3 regions of the Leisingera sp. M527 genome follow, and region 1 is predicted to be linked to each of the others. Evidence: riboswitches for the same ligand, from Rfam matches in the RefSeq annotation. Region 1 holds a riboswitch; each other region holds the start of a gene.
What was found. Region 1 has a riboswitch for cobalamin ahead of K3555_RS00595 (DUF4198 domain-containing protein). Riboswitches for the same ligand answer to the same signal wherever they lie in the genome.
Positions count from the first base shown of each region.

Region 2: it holds a riboswitch for cobalamin, as region 1 does, so the genes downstream of both, K3555_RS01870 (SRPBCC family protein) here and K3555_RS00595 (DUF4198 domain-containing protein) in region 1, are expected to answer to the same signal.
Region 3: it holds a riboswitch for cobalamin, as region 1 does, so the genes downstream of both, K3555_RS05135 (ABC transporter substrate-binding protein) here and K3555_RS00595 (DUF4198 domain-containing protein) in region 1, are expected to answer to the same signal.

Region 1 is NZ_CP081037.1:119,495-124,791, reverse strand. Features, by position in the region: gene K3555_RS00615 (energy-coupling factor ABC transporter ATP-binding protein) at 1-21, opposite strand, end outside; gene cbiQ (cobalt ECF transporter T component CbiQ) at 8-796, opposite strand; gene K3555_RS00605 (cobalt ABC transporter permease) at 793-1,386, opposite strand; gene cbiM (cobalt transporter CbiM) at 1,383-2,000, opposite strand; gene K3555_RS00595 (DUF4198 domain-containing protein) at 2,011-2,796, opposite strand; cobalamin riboswitch at 2,937-3,152, opposite strand; partial or broken gene K3555_RS00590 (transposase) at 3,266-3,463, opposite strand; partial or broken gene K3555_RS00585 (IS5 family transposase) at 3,421-4,503, opposite strand; gene K3555_RS00580 (hypothetical protein) at 4,587-4,823, shown strand; gene K3555_RS00575 (MarR family winged helix-turn-helix transcriptional regulator) at 4,999-5,297, opposite strand, start outside.
Region 2 is NZ_CP081037.1:352,219-357,515, reverse strand. Features, by position in the region: gene K3555_RS01880 (ABC transporter substrate-binding protein) at 1-99, shown strand, start outside; gene K3555_RS01875 (hybrid-cluster NAD(P)-dependent oxidoreductase) at 151-1,236, opposite strand; gene K3555_RS01870 (SRPBCC family protein) at 1,241-2,476, opposite strand; cobalamin riboswitch at 2,581-2,781, opposite strand; gene K3555_RS01865 (dihydrofolate reductase family protein) at 3,053-3,589, shown strand; gene K3555_RS01860 (TetR/AcrR family transcriptional regulator) at 3,593-4,144, shown strand; gene K3555_RS01855 (DUF1523 family protein) at 4,218-4,862, opposite strand; gene K3555_RS01850 (hypothetical protein) at 4,873-5,139, opposite strand; gene K3555_RS01845 (DUF6638 family protein) at 5,140-5,297, opposite strand, start outside.
Region 3 is NZ_CP081037.1:1,023,349-1,028,645, forward strand. Features, by position in the region: gene K3555_RS05120 (glycine betaine/L-proline ABC transporter ATP-binding protein) at 1-101, opposite strand, end outside; gene K3555_RS05125 (ABC transporter substrate-binding protein) at 208-1,155, opposite strand; gene K3555_RS05130 (DeoR/GlpR family DNA-binding transcription regulator) at 1,365-2,144, shown strand; cobalamin riboswitch at 2,254-2,446, shown strand; gene K3555_RS05135 (ABC transporter substrate-binding protein) at 2,588-3,598, shown strand; gene K3555_RS05140 (iron ABC transporter permease) at 3,595-4,644, shown strand; gene K3555_RS05145 (ABC transporter ATP-binding protein) at 4,641-5,297, shown strand, end outside.

The DNA of each region.
Region 1 (5,297 bases):
GTTCAAATCAATAAGCGGCATAGGCGGCCTCCGCCCAGATCAGGGCAGCAAGTGCGGCGGACAGCGCTGCGGCAAACAGCAGGTCGGACCGGCTGAAACGAAAATCCTCCAGCAGGATGATGCGGCCGGAGAACCCCCGGCATTTCATCGCCGCCAGAATGCGCTCCGACCGTTCGATGGAGCGCACCAGCATCATGCCAACCAGATAGCCGTAACTGCGGTAGGTGTGCCAGTTGGTGCCGGGGCGGAAGCCGCGCAGCTTCATCGAGGTGCGCAGGCGCTGGTATTCCTCGCGCAGAACGTCGATGTAACGGATGGTGAACATCATCAGATGCACCAGCCGCTCCGGGGTCTTGAGGGCAAAGAGCGCGTGGCCCATGGTTACCGGCTCCATCGAACCCACCAGTGTCATAACCGCAAGGATCACCGCATTGGCGGTAAGGGCAATCTCGGTTGCACGCCACAGGCCTTCCCAGCTGGCCTCCAGCCCCCAAATGGACAGGGCCGGGGTTCCGGGCACGGTAAAGGGCAGCAGCACCAGCATGAAGATGATGAAACTGTCCATCATCGCCATCCGTATCAGCGTTTGCCGGGGCGGCAGGCCAGAGAAGGCCAGCAGCCACATCGACAGGCCAAGAGCGGCCGCCAGAACCCAAAGATTGCTGAGCGAGACAACCACCACCGCATAGGCGGCCGTCATCATGATGCGCATCCGCGGGTCAAGTGCTGTGACCTTGGCGCGAAAGGTGCCGAACCCGCCGAGCGGTTTTTCCTCGCTCGTCAGAACATAGGTCATGCGCTGCTGCCGATCTTGCGGCGTGCGGCGATGTAGAAGCCAAGCCCGAACAGGCCGCAGATATAGCCGATGCCGCCAAGCACGGACTGAAAGTCCGACTGGTTCTTGAACGCTGTCAGCTCCTGGCGGAGCGGGCGCAGTTCATTGCGCAACATGGTGGCAAGCTCGGAGCGGGTTTGATCTGAGAGGCCCGCGGACCCTGCCGCCGCCGGCGCTGCAGAGATGTCCATGGCAGCAGCCGCAGAATTTGCTGCAGCGCCCGGGCTTTGCCCGATGATCTGCGCGACTTCCGCACCGTCCATCATCATCTCGGCCACGTGGCCAGCCCCCAGATCGCCACGGAAGATATGTGTCACAGGCTCCGACGGGGTGAACAGGAAAAAGCCGTCACCGTCGGTTCTGGACTCTCCCAGCTTGCTGCCGGCCACGTCAAAGATCTCAATCAGCAGGTCCGCGGCCATGTCACCGTTGGAAAAGCCCACTTCGCCCTCAATGTCGGAACCGGACGGAAAAACAGCTGAGATAACATTGTGTGCCATCACCGGGAGCGGCGCCAGCAGCGCAAGGATCAGAATGCAGGAGCGGATCATGCAAGGCTTCCTTTTGCGTCGAAAAACAGCTCGGGCTTCACGCGCCGCGCCAGGAAAATGGCAGCGCCGGACAAAAGCGCTTCGATGATCACCACCGGAATATGGGAAAAGAACACCAGTTTCGCGGCCAGGATGAACTCATCGCCAGACAACATCAGCGATACCGCCACGGCCAGAGTTGTGGCAGCAATGGCCGCGCCGCCGCCGATTCCGCCCCAGATGGCGCCCTGCAGAGGCGAGCCGCGGGCCACCAGCGGGCGGAATATCAGCCCGACCAGAACTGCAGGCAGGGCGATGTTCACGGCGTTCACGCCCAGCACGGTCAGCCCGCCGAAGCCAAAGAACACCGCCTGCAGCAGCAGTCCGACAAACAGGGCCGGAAAGGCCGCCCAGCCCAGGACCAGCCCCGCAAGCCCGTTCAGGATCAGGTGAACCGAACTCGGCCCGATCGGGACATGGATCAGGGAGGCCACAAAGAAACTGGCAGAAAGAACCCCCGCCGCCGGAATACGTTCCAGCGGCAGGCTCCGCAGCCCCATGGCGATACCGGCGACGGCGGCAACCGCGCCGCCGATCACAACCGGATTCGACAGTGCGCCGTCTACGATATGCATGGTGCTATTCTCACTTCAGCTCTTCAGCGTGGATCCACAACACAGCGTCCTGGCTAAGCTCCTTGCCGTCATGCTCAGTCGCCGGGCCGGAGCCGAGGGCGGCAAATCCCCAGTGGCCCGCTTTCGGAATGCCAAAGGAAAAGACGCCATTCTGGTCTGCGATCGCAACGATGGCGCCGCCGGACATTGGCTGAACCGTCGGGTTGGTTGTGGAAAAGGCCGCAAGGTCCGGCTCTGATGCCATGAACTCAACCTCGATTTCGGCGCCCGGAACCGGCTTGCCATCCGCTAGCACCTGACCCGAGAAGGTAGAGCCAACAATGACGTTATAGGGCTTGTTCAGCGGCAGGATCTCGGTTTCCAGGCCCACTGGCTGATCCCAATCGGTGGGCAGGGTGTTGCGGTTCAGCACGACTTTGGAAATCTGCTGAATATAGATGTCTTCGCTTTCCTCGTAGTAGGGCGCGGGCACAGTCACCACCACATAGTCGCCCGAGCGCTTGACCGGAACCGACGCCCTGTAGGCGGCGGCTTCGTTCTCCGCGCCCTTGAATGTGGCCGGTTCCAAGCGGTCCGAAAGATCAACCTTTTCGCCCTTGTGAACCATAAAAAATTCTTCAGGTTTGCCCATGTCCATCACATGGCCGTTTTCCAGCGGGTGCCAGAACACCAGCCCCATCGGTACATCGCCGGGCTTCCCGATCAGCACGTTTTCAGTGTAGTTCAGCTGGAAATGCGCCGATGCGGTGACCGGCAGGGATACGGCCAGAGCTGCAGCCAGATATTTCAGTTTCATTTCGTCCTCATTCGACGACACAGGCGCACCTGCAATCAGGAATGAACAACGGGGATAGTGGCACGGAAAAGCCTGTACGGCAGCCGCGCCAGACGCGCACCCCGGCGTCCGGTGGAAAAGGGCAGACACTCCGCTAGCGAAGTCTTTGTCCTGTGTCCGGCAGGTCTCCTGACTCGCGGGTCTTGGTTCGGCTGGCCTTCCCGGGAAAGATCCCAGTGGCATGTTCAGCGTCACTCACCGCTCACAGTTGCGGGGGCAGTCACGGATTTGGTCCCTTATGGGTACGCCGCACCGTGTTCCCTATTTCTTCCGCTGCGCATTGAAACACTCGCGGAACCGGTCACACTGGCTGAATGGCAAAACCATTTTACTGAGTCAAGCTTCCCGTCTTCTGTTCAGTTGCCGAATGAGTACTTCCTTGCGGTGCTCCATGATTGATCAGCCCCACTTGAATGGTCCAGTTTGATTGTTAGTGCATGACTTGCCTTGGGTCCATCTGGACGATGGTTTCCGGCGCCGGTGGGCGATAGCCCAGAGCACTATAAGGGCGTTTGGTGTTGTCGTGTTTCCTCCATTCTTCGATGAGGATTTGCGCCTCGCGCAGGCTGTAGAAGAGTTCGCCGTTCAAGAACTCGTCCCTGAACCGTGCGTTGAAGCTCTCGCAATAATCTCAGCGGTGCCGAGTGCGTTGAAGCGGTTGATGAGTGCGATGCGGATATGGATCTCGGCGGTTTGGCGGTCGGGGTCTCTTGCGGCAATGCGCTCGCCGAATGCCTTTAAGCAGCGCATCTTTGCCTCGATCCGGCTTCGGACGTGGTATCCTGTCCAGCGCTTCCAGAAGGCTCGACCGTAGTGTCGGGTGGCTCGCAGAGTTTCGTTTCTGACCTGCGCAGCCGGACAATCTTCTTTCCACAACCGGCCATTCTTGCGGATCGGGATGATCGGGGCCGCGTCGCGTTCGAGGATCGCGACATGGCAGCGTCGCGTGTCATAGGCACCATCGGCGATCACGGTGCCGATGTCTTCGTCCTCGGGGAACTGACCCAACAAGTCCGGTAAGACCGGGCTGTCCACTGCCCGGCAGTGGTTTGCGCAGCATAACCACGAGAGGGGCCGTCGCGGCTGGGGGTGAATTCGACGGCACGGATGTCAGACGTGGCAGCGTCCATCGCAAGATGAACCTTGCGCCCCTCTCATTGATTGCTCTGCAATCAACTGCCGGGCAGCCATTGGCGCCGCCCCTGAACGCCGTGCTTGCGGGCCTGCCACTCACCATCGCCAAGGAACTTGATCCCGGTGCTGTCCACAAGCAGGTTCAGCGGCCCATCGGCGCGGCGATATGGGATCTGGACGGCCAGCGTTCTATGGGCTTACGCGGCCCCACTGGGGCCACGGCCCCATCTCACTCTGTCGGCGGCACAGCGTAGAGAAATCCGGAACGGGCCAGTCCAGACCCGCCAGGTGCAAAAGGCTGGTGACCATCCCGACGGTCTGCCGGAGAGGCAGCTTGAACAGAACCTTGATCGACAGGCAGAACTGGATTGCCGCATCCGAGAAAACCGCAGGGCGACCGGGGCTGCCATCATGCGGCGCGAGCCAGGTCATCTCTTCGTCCAACCAGATCAGAAGCGACCCGCGCTTTCTGAGCGCATCGTTGTAGCTGGACCAATTCGTCGTACGGTAGCGGGCAGGTGCGGGCTTGCTCATCTGCCCCGTCTAACCGCATGAATTCGTGATGTGAATCCTTAGAACTCAGAGTTCTGCAACAACGCCCCTCCAATGTAGCGCGCGTGGCCAGCAGCGTTACATACAACACCTTTATTGAAGAACTGACGGGCATAATGAAGGCGCAGGGCCTCGGCAATCTGGACCCGCATGATTTCGGAACTCCATTATGGGCAATGGTGCATGGATTTGCCAGTTTGCTGATCGGAAAACCTGCAAATCTGGACAGCAGCAGCCAAGCGCTCCGAGGCCGCATAGCAGACGCCACCTGGGCTTACGTCCGGGGCTACCAGACCGGCTAGCACCCTGGCCGCAGCCCGATGCAGACTTCCGGCACGATTTGGTTCCGGAATAAGTAAGTTCGAACCGGTTTCTCCGCCGGCAGGTATCTGATCCGGCAATTTGGGCTGCCACGCTGGCTTCACGAGCTCCCCCTCGACGTTTGCGCAACAAGGCCTGGCACTATTGCCGGACGCCTCAGTCCGGCCCGTTTAATGGCACCAGTATCGGGCAGTTTGTGCAGGCGCGGCTGTCGCACAGCCGGCAGGTCCGCAGTTTGTGCGTGTCGTCCCCAGCAGCAGCTTGCAGCAGTTTTTCCAGCAGCCGGGCCAGGTCCCTTTGCTCGTCATCAGACAGGCCGCCGGTCACAACCTCCAATGCCGCCAGCCGCTCGCGCAATATGTTCTCCCGTGCGGCTTGGCCGGCCTCAGTGAGAAAAAGAGCGACGCTGCGCCTGTCGTGCTCCGCCGCCTGGCGTCTGACAAGGCTATCCTCGG
Region 2 (5,297 bases), 230 kb from region 1:
TGGCGCTCGCTCTACCGTCACGCCCGCCCTGGTATCATCGGCGCCGAGAGCCACCCGATCAACGAAATCCATGTGCACAAGCTGGCGCTGGAAGCCTGATCAGGCCTTAAAAAAAGGACGCGCGCCAGATCCGGCGCGCGCCCGTTTTCATCAGATATCGACCTCAACCCGGCCAATCGGGTTGGAGCAGCAGGCCAGGATGTAACCGGCCTCCACGTCTTCCTCCGAAATGCCGCCGTTGTGGACCATATGCACCTCGCCTGCGGTTTTCCTGACCTTGCAGGTGCCGCAGATGCCAAAGGTGCAGCCCGACGGGATGTTCAGCCCCGAAGCCTTGGCCACCGCCAGCACCGTATCTGTTTCGGTGCAGGTTGCCATAACACCGGACGCCGCAAAGCTGATCTCGGCGGCAGCGGTCTCTTCTGGCACCACATCGTCGATCTCGGGCACATCAGCGGCTGTTTCAACCGGCGCGCCAAAGCTCTCCTGGTTGTAGTTCTCCATATCAAAACCCAGGCCGTTCAGCATGTCGCGCACCGCCTGCATGAACGGCTCCGGCCCGCAGCAGTAGACCTCGCGCTCCAGATAATCCTGCGCGATAAGGCCCAGCATGATCTGGTTCAGCTGGCCGCGGTAGCCGGTCCAGACCTGATAGGGATCGTCCTCTTCCACCACCAGGTTCAGCTTCAGCCCCGGCAGCCGCGACGCCATGCTTTCCAGCTGCTGACGGGCGATGATCTCGCTGGGGCGTTTGGCGCAGTTGATAAAGCAGATGTCGGGCGACTGGCCGCGGTCGAACAGATACTGCGTCATCGACAGGCTGGGCGTGATGCCCGAGCCTGCGGAGATGAACAGAAACTTGCCATTCGGGCGTTTTGGCAGGGTGAACACCCCTGCCGGGCCGGAGGCGCGCAGGATCCTGCCGGGGCGCAGATGGTCCAGCATCCAGCGGGTGCCGATGCTGTCGCCCTGGGCCTTGACCGTTACCGAAATCGACAAGGGCCGCGAGGGCGACGAGCTGATGGTGTAAGTCCGCCAGACGGTCCCTTCCGGCACCGGCAGTTCCAGTGTCAGGAACTGGCCCGGCTGGTATTTGAACCATGCGCCAGACGGCGCGCGGAAGCTGAAGGTGGCGGTGTTCGGCGCTTCCGGAACAACCGAGACGCATTCCAGCATCTCGTCGTCCTTCCACGCCAGGGTTTCGTCCAATGTCTCAAAATTGGCCTGCAATCCCATGACCTTACTCCGCCGCAATCAGATGGCGGCCGGTCAGCGCGCGGGTCAGATGCTCGGCATACCAGTTGGAGAACTGAATGACGCCGCTTTCCTGCACCTCGGAATAGGGACCGGGTTCATAGGCGGGTGAATTGATGCCTTGCTGGTTGTCTTCGACCACAATGCGATCCTCGTCATTGGTCGCCATCCAGACCTCGGTCAGGCGCTTGATGTCGTAATCCTGGCCCTCGACCGCATCCTTGTGCACCAGCCATTTGGTGGTGACTTCGGTTTCGGTCGGGCTGATCGGAGTGACACGGAACACAAGGGAATGATCCGGCAGGAAGTGGTTCCAGGTGGTCGGATAGTGGAACTTCAGCAGCGTGCCGGCATCCGCAAAGGGCACCCGGCCCAGCGGCTTGGCCACTGCCGCCTTGCCGTCCATGGTGTAGCTTTCCGCACCTTCGTTCAGCGGCATCCGTGCCAGCCGGTGCTGGCCGCGCGCATCCATGCGGAACTGCGCCGGGCAGCCTGCCGCTTCGATCCGGTCAAAGTGCTTTTGCAGATGCGGCGGGGTCTCGCCGCCCTCAACGCCTGTCACCGACGGATCCTCGGGGAAGGTCCGGCACAGCGACGGGTGGTTGCCGCCGCAGTGGTAGCACTCGCGGTTGTTTTCCCAGACCAGCTTCCAGTTGCCGTTCTCAATGATCGAGCTTTCAAAGGCCACCTTGGCATTGCCCAGATCATGCGGCTCCAGATAGGGGCGGGCCACCTCGGCAAAACCGTCAAAATCCGGTGCTTCATCCGCCAGGCAGATGTAGATCAGCCCGGCCAGGTCGCGGCAATGCACCGGCTTCAGCCCGTGTTTGGAGGCATCGAAATCCGGCCCCATGTCCCGCGCCCACAGCAGTTTGCCGTCCAGCTCGTAGGTCCACTGGTGGTAGGGGCAGACCAGCTTGGGCGAATTGCCCTTTTTGGCCTTGCACACAACCGAACCGCGGTGGCGGCAGGCGTTGTGGAAAGCACGCACTTCGCCATCAGTGCCACGCACGATGATGACGTTATACGACCCCACCTGATGGGTCACATAGTTGCCCGGTTTCGGCACTTCGCAGGCGGGAATGGCAAACAGCCACTCGCGGTAGAAGATCTGCCGCATGTCCAGATCCAGAACACCCGGATCGGTATAGAACGCCTGTTCCAGAGAATAATTTTTCTGCCGCGCCATCAGCTTGGCCAGAATTTCGCTGTCGTGAAGCATCTGCTTCTCTCCTCTGCCGCATCCCCGCGGCGTGTTGGCTTGGGCGCAGGCATAGGCAAAGGGATTGCGGACACGCGCCGCAACCGCCCCGCCGCCGTCCGCGGTTGACGTTTTCATGGCAAGGCTGGTTTCCGGACTGTCCCGGGGCCATTCGGCGGCGGGGCCTGGCACCTTCCCGAAGCCATTGGCTTCAGTGGTCATTGCCATGCCTTGCCCGGGGTCACCGTTGCGGGGGCAGTGCCGGAGTTTCACCAGCTTCCCAATTCTCCGCCCCGAAGGACGGCACCTTGCTATCTGCGGTATTGCCTGAAAAATTTCCCGCCATCGGAAACAAAACCGACCCGCAAAAACCGGAAAAAGACATGCATGTTTGCCGAGCCGGGCGGGACAGGGATGTCCAGAAACTCAAACCGGCATCCGCCAGTCCGTTTGCGGCAAGCGCTTATCTTTCATGCGGTTACCCGCTGCTGATCCACCGAATCGATTCGCACGCAGTGAATCTTGCGCCGGCCCCTTGGAACGCGGCATGCGCTTTATTATATGTCGTATAATTAAATGCATGCACAGGAGAATCCGATGACCACCGGCCACGTCTTCATCGCCACCAGCCTCGACGGCTTCGTGGCCCGCCAAGATCACTCGCTGGATTGGCTGCACAAACAGCCCGATGCCGAAGATGACGATGGCGGCTTTGCCGCCTTCATGGGCAGCATCGACGGGCTGATCATGGGGACCGGCTCATTCCGCACCGTGCTGGGGTTCGGCCAATGGCCCTACAGCAAACCTGTTGTGGTCCTCAGCAGCAGCCTGACCGAACAGGACATTCCCGAGGAGCTGAAGGACAAGGTGCGCCTCAGCACCGCCGCACCCGCAGACCTTATGCAGGAGCTGCAAGAAGAGGGCTGGACCCGCGCCTATGTCGACGGCGGCCGGATGGTGCAGTCCTTCCTGCGCCAGGGTCTGATCGCCGATCTGACCATCACAACGGTTCCGATCCTGATCGGCAGCGGTATCCCGCTGTTCGGCAGCCTGGACCGGGACATCGACCTCCAGGTGGCAAGCTCCCGCATCCTGCCCACCGGCATGGTCCAGACCACGTTCCGGGTAGCCTGACCAATGCCCCCGCGCATGGGCCGCCCGCCCAGGGGCAGCCGGACCCTCAGCAAGGATGACGTGCTGAAAACGGCCCTGCAGCTGCTCGATGAGGGCGGCAGCAAGGCCCTCACCTTCAAAGCACTGGCAGAGGCGCTTGGCGTCACCCCGATGGCCGTTGCCCATCACGCCGGAACCAAGGACGAGATGTTTGCATCCCTCGTCGCCATTGCGTTTGCAGGTTCAGACACCCCGTCTGAAGCGGCAACGCCCAAACTGCGGCTGCGCGATCTGATGACCCGCTATTGCGCCCAGGTGACCAAGCATCCGGAACTTGCAAAGTGCATCCTGGAAAACCCGGCCCTGATCGGCCCCTCCCTGACCGGGCTGACCCGGCTGATCGAGACGGAAATCACCACAGCAGACGTATCTGGCGCAGAGGCCCGCACCATTCTTTGCCTGCTGGTGGATTACACACACGGCTTCGCCTTTGCTGCCGCCGCGGCACCACGCGGGGCGCTTTCGGCTGGCGATTTCACCCCGGCGCTGGACTGGGTGCTCGACCGTATCGAATAAAAAAATGCGGGCCCGTTCGGGCCCGCGCATCCGTTTGCATATTTCAGAGCCGCCCGGCCCGCGGCCCCTCTCGTCACTTCGACTTCCAGCTGTCCAGCCAGCGCCGGAACCGCCCCCTGCGCTCGGCAAGCGCATCGCCCGCGGCATACAGGCTGTCTTCGACATTCTCGACCATCGGGTCGATCCGCGCCCGGCGGAAGCGGCGCCAGCGCACATAGACGGCCCAGAACACCGCCGCCAGAAGCACCAGAACAATGATCGTGAACCAGTTGGTTGGCTTGTCCTCCGGTCCCGCAACCGGGTTGATCGTCACCGCGTTGGGGAAGACCGACAGGAATTCATTGCGCCATCCGTAGTGCATCACCGCCACCCATTCCGGGCTGGCCTTGGTTGAGATGCTGTCATTGGCATCAGTATACAGATTGGCCGTATCGAACTTGAAATAGGGCGGCCAATTCCAGCCGGTATCCTCATTCCGGTACACGATATTGCGGCCATTGGGGCGCACCGCCTGGATGAACTGCACATCGCGGTTGATGAGCTCCGCCGACTGGTCATCCGGCTGCGACCAGAAAACCCTCGTCCAGTCGTTCAGCTCCTGCCGCTCCTCATAGGTATTGACGATGCGCACCACGTCATACTGCGGCAGCGTGTAATGCAGGAAGGCGCCGAACAGCACCCAGATGGTGATCAGGAAAGCCCATTTGATGAAACGCATCTGCTGCACCTCACATGAAGTTAATGACATAGACCAGAAACGCCAGCGCCCCCAGCGGAATGATATAGACCAGCAGGATCAGCTTGCGCCGGAACGAGCGGTCGTATTGTTTCAGCCCCCGCTGGATGAAGGCGGAGCGGTCGCCGGTCAACCCCTTCTCTTTCCAGCGGCGTTTCAGTTTCGCCCGCCGCACCTCACGCGAATAAAGCGACACCGTGCCATAGGCCACGGTCAGCACCACCAGCAGGATCAGGATCAGGCGAAAAAACCCGAACATTCAGCGGTCCCTCACCCGGCTGACCGCGCCCCAGGGGCCGACCCGGTCAACCATCCCCTTGCGCCGCACTCGCGGCAGGCTGGGCGTGCGTCCTTCCATATCTGGCTCATGCCCGAACAGCGCGGCGCGCGCGCCGGCTTTGTCCACCGCATACTCCC
Region 3 (5,297 bases), 900 kb from region 1:
TCCGCGCCGCTGGGGGACGGGTTGCCGTTCAAAAACACCGTGGTATTGGCGCCATACAGCTTCCAGATATTGCGGCAGGAGAGTTTGGTCTTGGGGGTCATCAATGCGGTTCCTGAACCGGTCCGCGGAATGCGGCCGGGTTGATTGACGGGGCAGGGGAAAAGGCCGGGGCTGCCTGAGAGCGTGCAGCAGCCCCGGGGAGTGAGATCAGTTGCTGATCCAGCCGGACCAGCGGTCCTTGTTTGCGGCCATCCAATCCGACACCACTGTATCGATATCAACGCCGTCCAGGTCTGCTTTGCCGACCATGGCGCTCATCTCTTCGTTGGAAATCTGGTAGGACTGCACGATCTCATAGGCGCCCGGCCATTTTTCCGGCAGCCCTGCCCAAGCGGCTTTCCAGATCGGGCCGCGCGGCTTGCCGCAATCATAGGCCAGATCCGGGTTCACCCCCGCCGCAGGATCGGTGTAGCATTCCGCGGAATAGGGCGGGAACTCCACGAATTCACCGTCGTATTTGGCCGGCGCCCAGTGCGGCACATATACCCACAGGACAATCGGGTCCTGGCGCTGATAGGCGGATTCAAGTTCGGCAAACAGTGCGGCGTCGGTGCCTGCGTGAACCACTTCAAATTCCAGCTCCAGCGCCTCGACGCGTTCTTCGTCAAAACCGCCCCAGGTGACCGGGCCGCCGACATAGCGCCCGTAGGGAGAGGTTTCCGCCGTTGCGAATTCCTCGGCACAGTCCTTCAGCGCCTGCCAGTCGGGCAGGCCGGGGCAGCGGTCTTTCATATAGGCGGGGTACCACCATTCCTCGATCGCCATCAGTCCGGTTTCGCCGGCATTGACAACTTTGCCCGAGGCGGTCGCGTCGTCCAGCGCCTCGCGCCCGGTGGTTTCCCAGATTTCCATCGCCAGATGCAGATCGCCGGTCTTCAGCCCGGCAAACTGCGCGATATAGTCTGCCTGGACATATTCGATGTTATACCCTGCCTCCTGCAGGATGCTGCCCATGATCTTGGTGTTGATCAACTGGCCGGACCAGTCGTGCAAGGTCAGTTTGATCGGGTCGGAGGACTCGGCGGCCCAGGCGGATGAAGCGGAAACGGCGGCTGTCAGCGCCACGGCTCCCAAAGCGTTGAAGTTTCTCGGCATAAGGAATTCCCTGATATGTGGCATTTTGTGCGATTCTTGGCGTCGCCTGTTATGATGGTGCGGCGATTGTGCCGATCAGTCAATAAAAAACCACAATAAGCCACAGTCACCTCGAAGAAAGTGCGTTTTGAGGCGGACGGGCGCGGTATCCGAGGGCTCATGTGTTGTTTTTTGTGGCTTTCTGGCGTAGCAACACAACAGGAGGCCCAATGACCAAAAGCCGCAAAACCACCAATCAGCGCGAAGAGGAAATCCTGCGGGCGCTGCAACAGGCAGGCGGGTCCTGCCGGGTCAGCTATCTGGCCGGCAGGCTGGGCGTGTCCAATGAAACCATCCGGCGCAATATCCGCACGCTGGAGGATGCCCAGGCGGTCCGCAAGGTGCACGGCGGGGTGCATCTGGTTGAAGATGTGAACGAGCTGCCGCTGCAAAGCCGGATGGACACACACGCCTCAGAAAAGCAGCGTCTGGCCATCGAGGTTGCCAAGACCATCAGCGACGGGGATTCGGTCTTTTTGGATGTCGGCTCCACCACCGCTTATGTGGCGCAGGAGCTGCGGCAGCGGTCAAACCTCTTTGTGGTGACCAATTCCGTGCTGGTGGCCCATGCGCTGGCCTCGCGCAACAACAACCGGGTGTTTCTGGCGGGCGGCGAGCTGCGCCCGCATGACGGCGGTGCCTTCGGGGCCGAAGCGCTTGATCTGGTGCGGCGGCTGAACGTGCAGTTTGCCATCTTTTCGGCCGGGGCGATCAATGCCGAACTGGGCTTCATGCTGCATGATCTCGAAGAGGCAAACCTGGCCCGTGTCGCGGCGGCCAATGCGCAGGTCCGGATTGTTGTGGCCGATCATGACAAGTTCAACAAGCGCGCGCCGGTGTCGGTCGGCAAGGATACAAAATTCGAGGTCTTCTATACGGACGCGCAGCCGCCGCAGGCCATCAAGGACATGCTCAAGGCGATGGATACCGATCTGATCGTGGTCGAGTAACCGGGCAGGGCCGTCATCCGGACAAGACGCAGCCCAGTTGCTCTGGCTGCGCCCGGTTTGCAGAATTCCCTCTGCATCAAAACTTTTTCTTGCCGCAACGAAAGGGATGCGCTACCCGCGCTTTACCGGTCCCGAAAGGGCTAAGAGGGAATCCGCGGTGCCTGCCGGCGCCAAACGGAACTGCCCCCGCAACTGTAGGCGGCGAGAGCTGTGCCATGACGTCACTGGACCAAACGGTCCGGGAAGACGGCACAGTCATTGACCCGCCAGTCAGGAGACCTGCCGGTGAAAACCGAAAGACACCGGGCGGGGTTGTCCGGGGAGGTTGCCGGTAAGATGCGCCGCCGTTTTCCGGTGCCGCAAGCGGGGGCCAGACCCTCAGCCTTACCGGTCAATGCCCTTTCACCCGTTCTCCGGTCATTGACACATGGAGATCGAATATCATGTTTTTGCGTTCCGGCCTGATCGGCCTTTCCTTCATCGCTGCCGCACAGGCTGCGGCGGCCAGCGAAACCTTTCCGCTGACCATAGAAAACTGCGGCCAGTCGGTCACCTTCGAGGCGCCGGCAGCGTCTTCGGTAACGGTTGGCCAGGCGGCGACCGAAGTGCTTTATGCGCTGGGGCTGGGCGATAAGGTGCTGGGCACCTCGGTCTGGTTCAACGACGTGCTGCCGGAATACGCAGACATGAATGCCAAGATCGACCGTCTGGCCGACAACGACCCAAGCTTTGAAAGCGTCGTGGCCAAACGCCCCGGTCTGGTGGCAGCGCAGTACGAATGGCACGTCGGCCCCGAAGGCGTCGTAGCCAAGCGCGAGCAGTTCCATGATCTGGGCATCCCGACCTATGTGATGCCCGCCGATTGCGTCGGCAAGGACAACACCACCGGCGGCGACGGCACCCGCACGCAGATGTTCACCACCGGCAGCCTGTATCAGGGGATTGAGGAACTGGCGGCGATCTTTGGCGAGGCTGAAAAGGGCGCCGAACTGGTCGCCGATTACAAGGCGCGCGAGGCTGCGGCGGTTGCCAAGGCGCAGCAGGTCGCGCTGGAAGATGCGTCTGCCGTGTTCTGGTTCTCGTCGCCCGAAATGGAAAGCGACCCGTTTGTGGCCGGCCAGAAGGGCGCGCCAGGTTACATGATGCAGCAGCTGGGCCTGCGCAACGTCGTTGAGACCGACGAGGAATGGCCAACGGTCGGCTGGGAGACCATCGCCAAGGCCAATCCGACGGTGATTGTGATTGCCCGCATGGACCGCCGCCGCTTTGCCGCGGATGACTATGAAAAGAAGCTGGACTTCCTGCGCAATGATCCGGTGGCGAGCCAGATGGATGCAGTCAAGAACAACCGCATCGTTGTGATGGACGCCCAGGCGATGGATGCCACCATCCGTGCCATTCCGGCGCTGGAGGATCTGGCTGCTGAACTCAGCGTGATCGGCACCAGCCAGTGAGTGCAGCCGCTGCAATCACATGGCAGGGCGTCAAGGGCGCGTGCCTGGCCTTGCCGGTGCTGATTGCAGCGGTTCTGGCAGGCGCAATGATCGGGGAAACCGCGCTTGCGCCTGACCTAGTGCTGTCGGTTCTGGCCAATAAGCTGGCCGGGGCAGGGCTGCCGGTTGATCCGATAGATCAAGGCATTGTCTGGAGTTACCGGCTGCCGCGTGCGCTTGTGGCGGGGGCCTGCGGGGCGGCGCTGGCGGTGGCGGGCGTGGTGCTGCAGGCCCTGCTGCGCAATGCGCTGGCAGACCCCTATATCCTGGGCATTTCCGCCGGCGCCTCGACCGGGGCGGTTGCGGTGACCATTGCAGGGCTTGGCGGCGGTGCGCTGTCGTTGTCTTTTGGCGCCTTTAACGGCGCGCTGCTGGCCTTTGGCTTTGTTGCCGTTCTGGCCCGGGCCGCCGGGGCCGGCGGTAGCCGCGCTGCGGCAGCGCAAATTGTGCTGGCCGGCATTGCAGGCTCGCAGCTGTTCAACGCGCTGACGGCCTTCATCATTGCCAAATCCGCCAACGCCGATCAGGCCCGCGGCATCATGTTCTGGCTGATGGGCAATATGGGCGGGGTGCGCTGGCCGGATGTGTGGCTGGCAGTGCCGCTGGCGCTGGCGGGCTGGGTCGTCTGCCGGTTCCATGCGCGGGCGCTGGATGCCTTTACCTTTGGCACCGATTCAGCAGCCTCGCTGGGCATTCCGGTGCGGCGGGTGCAAGTTATCCTGATCTTTGCCACCGCGCTGACCACAGCGGTGATGGTGTCCATCGTTGGCTCGATCGGCTTTGTCGGCCTGGTGATCCCGCATGCGGCGCGGTTCCTGGTTGGTCCCGGGCATCGCAGGCTGATGCCGGCCGCGGCGCTGACCGGCGCGGTGTTCCTGATTGGCGCAGACATCGTGTCCCGGATCATAATCCCTGGCCAGGTGCTGCCCATCGGCGTTGTCACAGCCCTGATCGGGGCGCCGTCCTTTGCGGTGATCCTGGTGCGCGGAAGAAGGGCTGCGCGATGAAGATCGAAGCCCGCAGCCTGTCTTACTCCATCCGCGGCAAGCTGCTGTTGTCTGATGTCTCATTGACGGTGCAGCCGGGTGAGACCCTGGCGCTGGTCGGTCCGAACGGGTCCGGGAAATCCACGCTGATGCGGCTGCTGGCGGGGTTGGCACGCCCCTCGCATGGCGAGGTTCTGCTGGCGGAAAAACCCTTGGCGCAGCTGACGCGCAGAGAGGTCGCCCAGCGGACCGCGATTGTCGAACAGCAGGCCGATACTGCCGAGCGCATCACCGCACGGTCGGTGGTGGAACTGGGGCGGACGCCCTGGCTGTCAGCGTTGAGACCTTGGAGCGGCGAAGACAGCCTGCATGTTGAAAACGCGCTGAAGACAGTGGAAATGGAGGGTTTTTCCAGCCGCGAATGGGCCACATTGTCCGGCGGCGAGCGGCAGCGGCTGCACATCGCCCGCGCCCTTGCGCAGCGGCCCGGGCTGCTGCTGCTGGACGAGCCGACAAACCACTTGGATATTCATCACCAGCTGTCGATCCTGAACTGCATCCGGAACCTGAAGGTGACCACCGTCGTGGCACTGCACGATCTGAATCAGGCGCTGATGTGCGACCGGGTGGCGGTGCTGTCGGGCGGACGCCTGGTGGCGCTGGGCACCCCGCAG